DNA from 4 places in the Kiloniella sp. genome. Region 1 is predicted to be linked to each of the others. Evidence: riboswitches for the same ligand, from Rfam matches in the RefSeq annotation. Region 1 holds a riboswitch; each other region holds the start of a gene.
What was found. Region 1 has a riboswitch for cobalamin ahead of ACN0QW_RS00625 (DUF4198 domain-containing protein). Riboswitches for the same ligand answer to the same signal wherever they lie in the genome.

Region 1 (3,451 bases):
GTGATTACAAATGAAATTCTTCTACCTTGAATTATTTAAGCTTAAATTTTTCCGCCAGTCATTTTACTGTCCGAAAGAAGTGCTCTTGTTTGAATAGAAGCGAGATCACGTGCCCAGCTATCTGGTGCGTCTGGAAACAGGCTGTAGAATCCGATGTATCCTGTGTAATCAATCACGGCGTAATTACGCGCGGTCTCCAAGGATAGGTTAGAGGATTTTTGATACATTTCTGTTAATAAATTGATTCGAATTTCATCAACCTTTGAGACAACTTCTTTGACCTGATTATCTGCCTGTGCCCATGCGCGAATTGCAAGATCAACAGCGAGGTCTTTTTCAAACGCGAGGTTAAAAAGCATTTCATATTGGGCTTCGGGATCTTCTACATCTCTTATTTCGTCAAATATATCTTGTGTATAGTCCTTTTCCCAAAAAGCGAGTAGCTCCTGTTTGAAGGTTGCGAAGCTTTTGAAGTGATGGTAAAAACTGCCTTTGGTTAATTGAAGCTTCAGACATAATCGTGGAATGTTGAGCGCCTGAAAGCCTTCTTCGGATAAGATCTCCATGGCGGGATTAAGCCAGTTCTGACCACTGGGTGTCGTTTTTGATATGCTATTTGAAGAGGGCATCATGTGTACTCGTATCGAATTCATTCAAAGACATACTGATAAGTATGCCGTTTGTTGTGAAATGCCAAGTAGATTACTTCAGTAAAATAATGGATAAAAAATCAGGTAGATTTATTTGAATACGCGATGAATTATTAAGACGCACCTGTCCTTTTGACATCTAGGACTTGCAGGATTTTTTTTCTCCGCATAAACTCGCGCCATGCATGGTTCCCCACGGATGAAGTCGTCCGGGGATTAAAAGGGAACACGGAAGGATCTACCCATCAGGGGATCTTGAACCGTGGCTGCCCCCGCAACTGTAAACGGTGAGTTCTTACCAAGAATAACCACTGGCATGATCGAAAGGTTTAGTGCCGGGAAGGTTTGGTGATTGAGCAACGATCCGTGAGCCAGGAGACCTGCCGGCATAATGTCACTAGACCAAAGGGCGGGGAGCACCATTGGTGACGGACATCCGTTTGTGGCGTGCCTTTGAGCCAAGCTGCTGGAATAAGCTTAAGCAGGAATGCCTGTTCATGCTTTGACGAGATGTCTGATTTTTTTCTCGGATTCCAATCAGCTTATTTTAGGAACGTTGTCTTCAATGGATTGCATTGAAGGTAGGGGATTTTTGAACGCGATGAAAAAAATACTTCTTTGTGGAACGGTTGCTTGTGGTGTCGTTTTTGGCGGACTGGCAACTTTTATTTCTGGTGCGCAAGCACACTTCCAATTGGTTTATACACCAGAGACTATGCTTGAAAAGGGTGGAGAAATAACATTAAAAATGCCATTCACACACCCTGCTGAATCAGGCCATGTGATGGAAATGGGAACACCAGAAGAGTTTTACGTTATTCGTAAAGGTAAAAGGAAAGACCTGATGGATAGCTTGAAAGTCATCGAGTGGACCAGTAATGAAAATACAGGAAAAGCTTACGAAGCTTCTGTGAAGTTACGCGGTCTTGGTGACAACGTTTTTGTCTTAAACCCAGCACCTTTTTACGAAGCAAGTGAAGACATATTTATTCAACAAATTACAAAATCGTATGTGAACGTTGGTGATCTTCCAACTGACTGGGCTGAGCCTCAGGGTTTGAAAACTGAAATCCGCCCCCTGACAAAGCCTTATAACGTTATTGAGGGGGGAACATTTTCCGGGGTTGTTTTATCCGAGGGAAAACCAGTTCCGTTTGCTGAGATTGAAGTTGAGTATCTCAACTATCCTGCAGATCCTGAAAATAATCGCTTTGCAAGTGAAGCCCGGATTTCGTCACCTGCACACGCAATTTTAGCGGATGCGTCTGGTACTTTTACTTTCGGTATTCCCGAAGAAGGATTTTGGGGCTTTGCAGCTCTTGGCGTTGGGCCGGATAAAGAGCACGAAGGTAAAGAGCTTTCTCAGGATGCTGTGATTTGGATTCAAGCCCGAGATATTGATTAAGGATAAATAACGATGCATATCGTTGATGGTGCCTTATCAAATCCAGTTCTCATTGGCGGCGGCGTTATCGCCGCCGCTGGTGTGGCCTATAGTTTGAAAAAGCTGGAACCGGAAGACTTACCACGGGTCGGGGTATTATCGGCTGTCTTTTTCGTGGTCTCTTTGATTCACGTCCCGCTCGGTTTTTCCTCAGTTCATCTTATTTTGAATGGGCTGTTAGGCATTATTCTCGGCTGGGCAGCTTTTCCCGCACTTGTAGTTGCCTTGTTGTTACAAGCTGTTTTCTTCGGTTTTGGGGGGCTGACAGTACTGGGCGTTAATGCAGTAAATATTGCTTTTCCCGCTGTGATGGTTTTCTTTATCTGTCGGTGGGGTATTACTGCTCAACAACAAAATCTGGCCAAACTTGTGGCCGATGCGTTGTTTGCTATCTTCTTTGTCTTATCTATCTGGGCCAGTGTTTCTCTTTACGAAACCTATCAGGTCGAAGGGGCAACATGGCGTGTTTCAGTAAATAGTATCTCTTTGGCACTCTTTGCTGTGGTGATGATTTACGGATACATCCTTTACCGCCGGAAAATTCTTTCTGTTGCTGGTTTCTGGGGGTTTCTGGGCGGATCTCTATCCATCTTTTTTACGGCGATTATGGTTGCGATTTCGCTCGCCTTATCCGGGGATGAATTCGCAAAGGCTGCTGAGTTTGTCATCGTCGCACACTTCCCTGTAATGGCAGTGGAAGGCATCTTAACAGCCGCGACTATTCAATTAATTACAAAGGTTAAACCGGAGCTGATCAATGCTGTACGGTAAATTAAAATTTGCAGCATTTTTGCTCGCATCTCTTCTTACGCTCGGCGTCTATTCGAATGCTTGGGCACATAAAGTTATTTCAGCCGCTTATCCTGATGGAAATATCATCGAAGGTGAAATTGGGTTTTCCAATGGGGATATGGCAAAAAACCTTCTTGTTGAAGTTTTTGATCCGGAAGATAACAAGCTGGGTGAGACAACAACGGACGAGGAAGGATTTTTTATCTTCACGGCGACCAAGAAGGTCGATCATATTTTTCGTGCGAATTTGAGCGCGGGACATATTGCAACACTGACTGTTACTGCAGAGGAGTTGCCTAATAATCTCGAAGGTGGAAGTGTTCCTGAGATATCATCGAGTCAGGAAGTTGTCTCTTCTGATAATGATGTCGCTCAGCCCATTGTCTCAGACACAGGTGGCAATCTTGTGATTATTGATCAGGTCGCTTTGGAGAAGCTTGTTTCAAAAACGTCCAAAGAAGTACGGTCTTTGCGAAAAGAGCTGGCGCAATACAAAGAAGAACGTCGCATGCAGGATATCCTGGGGGGTATTGGTTATATCCTTGGAATCTTTGGTATAGCATCT
Region 2 (3,451 bases), 310 kb from region 1:
GATCTCATCCCCCATGCCTGCGCCTAATTTTGTGAAATATGCAAACGCAAATATAAGACATAGCGTACGAATAAAGATATCCCGGTTTACGGTGAACAAGGCAAAAATATGAGAACGAAGCCAAACATTCTGCCAGTCAATTTTGTAGGTGAAGAAATTGGACTTCTGTAGAATGATCCACAAACCTACAGTGAAGCCGACACCTTCTGCGATCACTGTTGCTAGCGCGACACCCTCTACCCCCCAGTCAAGTTGTACGACAAAAAACAAATCCAACAGAATGTTCACAGAATTTATTATGACTTGAAGGATAAATGTTAATTTTGGCTCCCCCTTACCAATAAGCCAGCCAATAATGACGTAGTTAGACAGGGCAATAGGCGCACTCCATATCCGTATGGTGCTGTACTGAAAGGCTAGGTTCTGAACCTCTTCACTGCCATCGATCAACGTGATGCACAATTGTAACAGAGGTGTTTGCAAGGCGATGAGGAGGAGCCCAAATAATAACGCAAGGAGTATGGGGCGCAGAAAGGACGCCTGCTGCTCCGGGAAGTTTTGAGCCCCAAAGGCCTGAGATGTAAAACCGACCGTCCCCATTTTCAAAAAGCCAAATCCCCAAAAGAGAAAGCTGAAAATTGTTCCCCCTACGGCCACGCCGCCGATATAAGCAGGGTCTGGTAAATGACCCATAACAGCGGTGTCGACAGCACCCAGTAGGGGGACTGTCAAATTTGATAGAATTAGCGGAACCGCTAAGGCCAGAATGTGTGTGTAATGGGAAGGCAGCTTGGTCAAGAGTTCAGTACTTTGATGTGGAGAGAACGGGATAAAGGAATTGACTTATATCCCATGCTCTATCGTTATCGTACTTTTATTTTAGGCCAAGACAAATTAGTGCATTCAAATATGAGTATTTGAATGGCGGGTTCCCAGACAAATTTTAGACAATCAGGAATGTAATCTGCGCCGGTATTTTGATCCCCGGCGTGTGGTTGCTGCCAGCCGTGATCTTGGAAACTCAGCTGTTTGCTTCAGAAACATAATAGTTTTTGCAGAGCTGTTGTTTGTCTGATCAACAATGTCTTCATAGTGTGACAATAACTGGATGGCTGCTAAAGCAGGGTCGATCTCATTTGGGAGACTCAAAACCCAAGCGAGAATAATGTCTTCGGGTGGCGTGCTGGTTTCTTCATCCATCATAAGCATCTGATGAATGATAGATTTAGGATCATTTGTGGAATTAGAAGGAACTGTCGCAGAAGCGAAAGATAGTGTAGAGGCGTGACTCGTCATTGCATTTTCTCCTCCGGTGCACCCCGCCCGGGTTAATGGTTGATAAATGCGATGGCAGGTCTCCTGGCTCGTGGATCAACGATATCTATCCGTCCTTCCCAGCCTTATCTAGGCCAGTGGGTCATAAGATAATATCTCATCACTTACAGTTGCGGGGGCAGCTTTGGAGTCAGTCTTACAGACTTCACCAAATTCCCTTTTCATCCCATAGGGGGAACCTCGCGATTTAAAGTAAAGCTACTTTACTGGAATGGGGTATGTCAATTGATTGAATTTGGTGTTCCTGTCGCCATTAAGTTTGGCAGGATTTCTATGAATTGGTTTCAAATTTTTTAAAAAGAATCCTCGTGGCTATTGAGCGCCCGATTATTTTTGTTGTAACGGGTTTTTGCGAAGCACTTTCCACATTTTCTGTTAGGGCAAGCTTTTCTGATGAGGGTGCTGCCGAGGTTGTTTTTTTACGCGAACTCGTTTTGGGAAGGTTACCGCCGAGTGTCGGCGTCGATCCTGTTGGCTTCAAATGGGACACTTCAACGCCGCCAGGATTTCTAGCGTGATTTTTTTCGGATTGAGTATTTTTCTTTTGTTGTCGAGCAATCTTTTCTTGAGCTCGTTTTTCAAGAGATGCGAGGCGAAGTTCTTTATTTATACGGTGTTTTTCGTCGCGCCAGGCGGTTAATACCTTGCGGCGATAAGGTGTGCTGTATTTCTGGTTGTAAGAATGATACCTGCCAACAGCTGATGTCCATGACGGGGATTTTCCGCGCAGTTCAACAAGAAACTTGGCCGCGTAGGCAATGTTTGTGGGGGGATCGAAAGCGGCCTCCAATGATTTGAAAGCTTTGGCATGGTGGTACAAATTAACCTGCATGCAGCCGACGTCGATATTCTTGACTCCTTTAGCCTTGAGTTTTTTTACCTCAGCAATCGCGGCTTGTTTGGTCGGAAGATATCGTCCTTTCCCTTCAGCCATAACAGTCCAGGGCCATGCCACTCGGCTACCTTTTTCTTTGTCCCATTTGCCCGATTCAACCAAAGAAATAGCACGTAACAAATGCAGGGGAATTCTTTTTTTGATCTCTGTTTCTGTAATGATATCGGCACAAATATCGCTATTGTTTTTCGCACTCAAGGATTGAGCAAAAGCGTTGGTTGATAGAAGGATACCAACAGCCAAGGCTAGATAGTATAGCGGATTACTTGGCATGATCTTTTGCTCCTTTCCTTGTTTTATTCAATTTGTCTGGTGATCGTTTGCTTTATGCAATTTTCGCCAGGTTCGTTTTTAGTCAGTTTGAATGGGCAGCATTCTCGGTAGAATCTCCCAACGTTCATTTGGAAATTTACGTGTTATGCGATTGATAAATTTACCGACATTCTCTTCTTTCAGGGCCAAAATTTTAACGGGCTCTTGGTTCTTGCGAATTAGAAAGTCCTGACGTCTCTCATGATCGGACATTTTCTCCTCCAGTTTTTATTCCTCTTGGAATTATAATAAGCAATTCTGAGGCCAGTTATGTTTTGACAGGTTGGACCTGACCCAAGTTCATCGCTTGGAAGTGGGGAAACTACTATTTTTCAGGATGAGATAAACTCTGTTATCGGAATTGTATGATATATAACAGTATCTTGGATGGTTCATGGTTGTTCTTGGCCGTGGGGCAAAGTCTTTATTTTTTTAGTGGAGGTCCAGTTCATAAATATATGCTTAACCATACTAACTTACAGAGCGGCAATATTTACCTGAACATTTTTACCTTTGCAGGTATGGCCTTAAGCTACTTTAGAGCTACTGTTATTTGAAAGGTTTCCCGCTTTCAGCGTTGGGATGAAAAATAACAAGTTCTAATAATCAAGTTCGTTCTGTTTGATCGAGCCGACAGCAATAATAAGATCGTCCATTAATGAGGCGATATCATCAAATTCTTGCCTGCGTTCAATCTTCTCTTCGTCCATGTATAGGGTACGGGATATCTCTATCTGAAGACAGTTAATACCCAGAGCAGGTTCGCCATAATGCTGGGTGATGAACCCACCGGGGTAGGGATTGTTATTAAGAACGCGGTATGAATTCTGTTCCAGAATATCCTCAACGGTTTTTGTGATAATTCTTGATCCGGCTTTGCCGAAGCGATCGCCCAGAACAAAATGAACG
Region 3 (3,451 bases), on a different contig from region 1:
ACGATGTGGTGTTCAGTCAGCACAAGAGGCACTTCACCTCGCACAGCTCATTCACAACACAGCGGGGTTATCGTTAGGTGGGCTAATGACCTACCCTCCAATGGGCAATCAAACTGATGTAAATGATTGGCTCAAAAACACCCGAGATCTATTAATCAAACATGGCATCCCCTGTCCCAAGGTAAGTAATGGCGGAACACCAAATATGTGGCGGTCCCAAGAAGTATCTGTCGCAACAGAACATCGATCAGGCACCTATATCTATAACGATAGATCCCTGATCGAAGCTGGCTTGTGTGCGATTAGTGATTGTGCGGTTACCGTCAAAACAACCATCGTCAGTAAACCAACAAAAGATCGGGCCATCATTGACGCAGGTTCAAAAATGCTGACATCCGACCTATTGGGCATGGAGAGTTTCGGTTTAATCAAAGAAGCACCAGATGCAAAAATCACCAGCCTTAGCGAAGAACACGGCACCCTTGACCTTAGTAACAGCTCATGGTCACCCAAAGTTGGGGATCAAGTTCATATCATCCCCAACCACGTCTGCGTCGTGTCCAATATGGTTGATCATGTATATCTGTTAGAGACAGGAAACATCGTAAAAACACCCGTCCTTGCTCGCGGCTTGGTAACTTAATCAAAATTCTACCCAAATCCTACGGAACACCACAACAAGTCTCTTGAGACGAAAATACTATTGATTGACACACTGACAACTTTAGCATACCAGATATAGATATCGAGGTTCTTTCGAAATTCATTCGGAAGCTAAGAGGGAATTCGGTGCGTGATACAATCGCAATCCCGAAGCTGCCCCCGCAACTGTAAGCAGTTAGCTACTGTCATTTATGCCACTGATGTCATTTTTTGCATTGGGAAGGCGGACAAAAGCATTGATCTGCAAGCCAGGAGACCTGCCCCGATAAAAGTCAATTCCGCGGGCGGGGTGCTCCGATGGTGTTGCTGGCATCATGGACTCTCTGTTCATGTTATCCGCAAATCATTTGGCCCTGTCCTTACACAGACAAAAAAGGCCAATGCATGTCTCTCATAGAATCAAACGAATTACCGGGTGAGGTAATTTCCAGCGCCAATCAAGACACTCCTGTTACTTCTGGTACAGACTACAAAGTGATCCGCCGGAATGGGAAAGTCTCCCCTTTTGAACCCGAAAAAATCACCACCGCGATCACCAAGGCATTTATCGCCATAGAGGGCTCTAATGCTGTTGCCTCCCCTCGGGTTCACGATACCATTCACACCCTCTCGGAAGAGATCACTAAGTCCCTTACTCAAAGAGACACCTCGGGACGTACCTTTCACATCGAAGATATTCAGGACCGGGTCGAGCTCGCATTAATGCGCGGCGGCCACCAGAAGGTTGCACGGGCCTACGTTCTTTATCGTGAAGAAAGAAACAAGGACCGCCAAACTGAAAATAACGCCCCGTCAGAATCACAACGAGACTTTAGTGTCACACAACCAGATGGATCAAAAGTTGACCTAGACCAAAATCGCCTAGAGACCATCATGGCCGAAGCTTGCGATGGATTAAAAAACACCTCTAAAGAAAAGATTTTATCGGAAACAAAACGGAATATTTATGATGGCATCAGTTCTTCTGAACTGGCACTTGCACCAATCCTCGCAGCAAGAACCCTGATTGAAACAGAACCTGAGTATAGCTATGTTTCGGCAAGGCTTTTACTCGACAAACTTCGCACAGAGGTTTTGTCATTTATCTTTGAGCGAAATCAAACAGCAACCCAGAGCGAAATTGCCGATATTTATCCAGATTACTTCCGGGCATATATAAAAAAGGGGCTGACATCAGAACTTTTGGACCCTGAACTCGCTAGATATGACTTAGACCGCTTAAGCGCAGCAATAAAACCAGAACGAGACACGCTCTTTCAATATCTGGGCCTACAAACCCTCTATGATCGTTATTTTCTTCACCAAGATGAAAACCGCATTGAATTGCCACAGGCATTTTTCATGCGGGTCGCCATGGGCCTTGCTCTGCGCGAAACAGATAGAGAAGAAAAAACTATCGAATTTTATGACCTCTTATCCTCGTTTGATTTCATGTGTTCAACCCCCACACTCTTTAACTCGGGCACACAACACCCCCAATTATCATCTTGTTTTTTAACAACCATCTCAGATGACTTAGGGGATATATTCAAGTCGATCAAAGATAATGCACTGCTGGCAAAGTATTCTGGCGGCCTCGGAAATGACTGGACTTCTGTGCGGGGTCTCGGTGCACACATCAAAGGCACAAACGGCGAAAGTCAAGGTGTGGTGCCATTCTTAAAAGTTGCCAATGACACGGCCATTGCTGTGAATCAGGGGGGAAAGCGTAAAGGAGCAGTTTGCGCATACCTTGAAACATGGCATTTGGATATAGAAGAATTTCTCGACTTAAGAAAAAATACCGGAGATGATCGTCGCAGAACCCATGACATGAATACCGCCAACTGGGTCCCCGATCTTTTTATGAAACGTGTCAGGGAAGACGCCTCATGGACTCTTTTCTCGCCTGATGAAACACCGGATCTCCATAATCTCTATGGTCGAGACTTCCAACAAACCTATGAAAATTACGAGACAAAAGCCGAAAACGGGGAACTTCGTGCCCACAAAAAAATACGTGCGATAGATCTATGGCGCCGGATGTTAACAATGCTTTTTGAAACAGGACATCCTTGGATCACCTTCAAGGATCCCTGTAACATTCGGTCACCTCAAAATCACATTGGCGTCGTCCATTCGTCAAATCTTTGTACGGAAATTACACTTAATACTTCCAATGACGAAGTTGCCGTTTGTAATCTGGGTTCTATTAACCTTGCCGCGCATACCACTAAAAACGGTATCGATCATAGCAAGCTAGAGAAAACAACAAAAACAGCGATGCGCTTGCTCGACAACGTCATCGATATCAATTTTTACACCATCCCGGAAGCCCGCAAATCAAATTTGAAACATCGTCCCGTCGGCCTTGGACTAATGGGCTTTCAAGATGCATTGCAAAAACAACGAATTCCATACGGTTCTGATGCTGCAATTACCTTCGCTGACGAAAGTATGGAAGCAATATCCTTTCACACAATAACAGCATCAAGCAATCTTGCTGAAGAAAGGGGAAGCTATGCGAGCTTCAAAGGTTCTCTGTGGTCAAAGGGTATTTTACCACTAGATTCCATGAAACTTCTAGAAGAACAACGCACCAATTTTCAATACAATACCTGCAGCAAACTTGACTGGGAAAAACTTCGAAAGCGCGTCAAAAAAATAGGAATGCGTAATTCAAATACAATGGCAATTGCGCCCACGGCAACAATCTCAAATATCTGTGGCGTTTCCCAATCAATTGAACCTGCCTATCAAAATCTTTTCGTAAAATCCAACATGTCAGGTGAATTCACCGTCGTTAACG
Region 4 (3,451 bases), on a different contig from region 1:
TGACTTTATAGGTAAGGCGGCGGCACTGAGAGAAAAGGAACAAGGGGCAAATCGAAAGCTCTGCACATTTGTTGTTGAGGCCATCGATGCAGATGTATGGGGGGATGAACCCATTTGGCATGATGGCAAGGTAGTTGGCTTTGTAACATCGGGGGGCTATGCCCACTATAGCAAGAAATCAGTAGCCTATGGATTTTTACCAACCGAGATTGCCAAAGATGGTCTCGAGGTGGAAGTCGAAGTTCTTGGGATGATGCTCAAAGCCAGAATGTATACTGAAACGCTTTTTGATCCCAAAGCTGAACGGATGATGGGATAAAACAATTGAATGCTAAGGAAGAGTGTTTTGGTGGTGTCGTGTCAGGTAAGAAAATTGTGTGCTTTCAGAGATTTTATATCTGAAAGTCCGGATCTATAGCCCGCCCGGACCAATGTTATTTGATCCGGGTTTTTGGGTTTGAATTATCTGATCTGGGAATTTAACCTAAAGCTAAAACCTATTTCCGATAATACCCGTCCTCAATCGCTTTCTGATCCTGGTTCATGGCTTCAAGAAGATTGATGGCAAAGGAATCATCGGCGCCTTTATCGTACTCTTCAAAATTAACCACGTGTGCCATGGGCAAGCGTGGTAACCATCCTGCTGATTGTAGCTCTGGTTTGTCAAAGAATTCGGATACATAACCAATGCAGAGATAGGCAACGGGCGTGACTCGTTTGGGGAGTTTAAGGGCTTGTTTGAGCTTTTTCTGATCGAGAATGCTAACCCATCCTACCCCCACGCCTTCTGCTCGGGCGGCGAGCCACAGGTTTTGTACAGCACAAACGGTGCTATAGAGATCCATTGATTTAATATGGGTGCGGCCAATAACAACAGGACCCGTGCGATCCTTGTCACAAGTAATGCAGATGTTAAGCGGTGATTCCATAATCCCTTCGAGTTTCAGGGTTTTATAAGTTTTGCGCTTTTCTCCCTCGAACATATCTGCGGCTTCGTCGTGAGCCTTCTTGAACAGATTGTGGACACGCTGTTTGGTTTCGTCTTTCTGGATCAGAATAAAGTTCCATGGCTGCATAAAGCCGACAGAGGGTGCATAGTGGGCGGCGGTTAAAATCCGGCTCAGGACATCCTCGGGAATGGGCTTTGAGGTAAACTGTCCACGCACATCACGGCGGGAAAAGATGGTTTGGTAGAGTGCTTCACGTTCTGCTTTGCTAAAGCTGTGATCGGTATGGTTGGAATAGATAATATTGGGATCATTAACAGTATTGGTCTGAGTTATTGCATTGAGTACTTTTGGGTCACGCGTTTCCATGTCAGTCCCCTTGATGGAAAGTCAAAAGCCGTGTTTGTCCACACACGATTAAAAAACTCTCCAGGCCGGTCTTCTGACTTAGGTTCTCATCAATCCTGCCCCTTCCCGGATAAAAACACCAGTGGATAACTTGCAGGATAAATCCCCCTTACAGCGTTGGGCACGTGACGGAATTCCACCGTCTTCCCGATTATCCCCGTCCGGTTCGCCAGTGACACAGCGATCTTTTTAGGGCTCCTGAAGATATGATTGATACCGGATTGTCGGTCCCAGCCAGCTTATTGGTATCTCAGATAAATCGAGCCCGTCCTTGAGTTTGATCAAGAGAGCATTTGTTCCAAAGAGTAAATTCTTTAAGCCCTTTAATAGACTTCTTTAAGCATAGGTTTCGTTTCTAATTTTTTTTAGGGGCTGTACCAGATAACTAGCCATTTTTTTAATGATATATTATCCCTCTTATGTAGGTCGTTCTAGTTTTGTAAAGTTACCCCCCATGTTGTGTTCGATATCAGCGATCCGGGTGTGTATCTTTTCTATCAGAGAAAGAGCGGTAGGCGATAAAAGGGTGCCATTACGTTGAAAAAGGCCAACTGTTCGCCGTAGTTTTTTATCGGTGAAAGGAATAAAATTTAGGGAAGTGTCTGTATCAGGAACCAGTAGTCTGGGCAATACGGTCACCCCTGCGCCAGCTTTCACCAAGGCGAGAACGGATGTTACGTTATGTACTGTGATGCGACTGTTCTCTTGATTTTCCAATATTTCGGGCAGCGTAATTGTTTGCGTTATACTGTTCAGGAGTAGTTTTTTATTTTTTAAAAATGACCTCATTTTGGGGGAATTGATACTTTTGTTCGGGGCTGGCCCACTATCATCAGCACTACTTACAAGGCCAAGGCTGTCTTCGAATAATGGTGTGAACTCTATACCGGGAAGATTTTTGGCTAAACTTGCGATACCGAATTGAACGCGTCCGCTATGAACTGCGTTGATAACACTGCGTGAATCAGCATCCCTTATTTCTATTTCTACTTTAGGCCACTGTGCATGGAACGCTTTTATCACCTGTGGTAAAATATGCTCTGCAACGGATGGAACACAAGCGAGTGAGATATACCCGATTTCATTTTTTGCATAGGCTTTGATCGCGGAAAAAACTTCATCACATTGATCGGTTAAATTACGGGCCTGTTCCAATGCAAAAATTCCGGTTGGTGTTAAGCTGCCTTTACGCTCGCCAGAAAAAAGTTGCGTATCAAACTCTATTTCAAGTTGTTTAAGGGCCATGGAGACAGCCGATGGTGTTCTACCTAACTGTTTTGCTGCCTCCATCAAAGACCCATTTTCTGCAACAGAAACAAAGGTTTTGAGCATGGCAAGAGTGATCGCCATTGTGATTTTCCTTTATTCAATAAAATTGAAGTTTTCCTAAATTATTTGAATTTGACGAAAGTTGCAAATTTTGCGGAAATGTCTTCAATATTTTTAGCAAGGCCTCTTTCGATTGTATTGATCTGAAAAGCCCGCTGTGTTGATTGAAATGAGAAGGTAATCATGTCCAATTTTTCCAATTATATCGCTGGTGAATGGGTTGCCGCTGATGACTACATCAAAAACATAAACCCATCTGATCTATCGGACGTTATCGGTGAGTATGCGCAAGCAAGTAGTGTGCAGCTGGATACTGCACTGGATGCAGCCAGACAGGCACAAAAGGTTTGGGCCTCAACTGGGTTGGAAAAACGCTATAACGTGTTGATGTCAATCGGTGAAGAAATGAAAACCCGTGCTGCGGAGTTGGGTGAACTGCTTTCTCGTGAAGAAGGCAAACCACTTGCTGAAGGTAAGGGGGAGATTTTCCGCGCAGGGCAATTCTTTACTTATTACGCGGCTGAAGTGCTTCGTCAAATGGGTGATACTGCTGATTCTGTGCGTGACGGTATTGAAATTGATGTGCGTCGTGAACCCGTTGGTGTCGTGGCGATCATTTCCCCTTGGAACTTCCCAACAGCGACAGCAACATGGAAAATTGCCCCGGCATTGGCATACGGTAATGCGGTTGTTTGGAAGCCTGCGAACCTGACCCCGGCAAGTGCTTGGGCCTTGGCAGAGATCTTTTCTCGTCATGATCTACCAAA

Region 2: another riboswitch for cobalamin. It lies ahead of ACN0QW_RS02095 (hypothetical protein); the one in region 1 lies ahead of ACN0QW_RS00625 (DUF4198 domain-containing protein).
Region 3: another riboswitch for cobalamin. It lies ahead of ACN0QW_RS14735 (ribonucleoside-diphosphate reductase subunit alpha); the one in region 1 lies ahead of ACN0QW_RS00625 (DUF4198 domain-containing protein).
Region 4: another riboswitch for cobalamin. It lies ahead of bluB (5,6-dimethylbenzimidazole synthase); the one in region 1 lies ahead of ACN0QW_RS00625 (DUF4198 domain-containing protein).

The regions. Positions count from the first base shown of each region.
Region 1 covers NZ_JBLXHT010000001.1:131,137-134,587, forward strand. Annotated here, with positions in the region: gene ACN0QW_RS00620 (TetR/AcrR family transcriptional regulator) at 42-632, opposite strand; cobalamin riboswitch at 820-1,053, shown strand; gene ACN0QW_RS00625 (DUF4198 domain-containing protein) at 1,252-2,055, shown strand; gene cbiM (cobalt transporter CbiM) at 2,068-2,865, shown strand; gene ACN0QW_RS00635 (cobalt ABC transporter permease) at 2,852-3,451, shown strand, end outside.
Region 2 covers NZ_JBLXHT010000001.1:436,485-439,935, forward strand. Annotated here, with positions in the region: gene ACN0QW_RS02090 (MATE family efflux transporter) at 1-798, opposite strand, end outside; gene ACN0QW_RS02095 (hypothetical protein) at 952-1,296, opposite strand; cobalamin riboswitch at 1,332-1,532, opposite strand; gene ACN0QW_RS02100 (transglycosylase SLT domain-containing protein) at 1,607-2,503, opposite strand; gene ACN0QW_RS02105 (hypothetical protein) at 2,582-2,755, opposite strand; gene ACN0QW_RS02110 (N-formylglutamate amidohydrolase) at 3,142-3,451, opposite strand, start outside.
Region 3 covers NZ_JBLXHT010000009.1:117,686-121,136, forward strand. Annotated here, with positions in the region: gene ACN0QW_RS14730 (D-TA family PLP-dependent enzyme) at 1-643, shown strand, start outside; cobalamin riboswitch at 732-943, shown strand; gene ACN0QW_RS14735 (ribonucleoside-diphosphate reductase subunit alpha) at 1,048-3,451, shown strand, end outside.
Region 4 covers NZ_JBLXHT010000013.1:62,599-66,049, forward strand. Annotated here, with positions in the region: gene ACN0QW_RS17365 (GcvT family protein) at 1-319, shown strand, start outside; gene bluB (5,6-dimethylbenzimidazole synthase) at 498-1,316, opposite strand; cobalamin riboswitch at 1,362-1,544, opposite strand; gene ACN0QW_RS17375 (LysR family transcriptional regulator) at 1,773-2,705, opposite strand; gene ACN0QW_RS17380 (aldehyde dehydrogenase family protein) at 2,868-3,451, shown strand, end outside.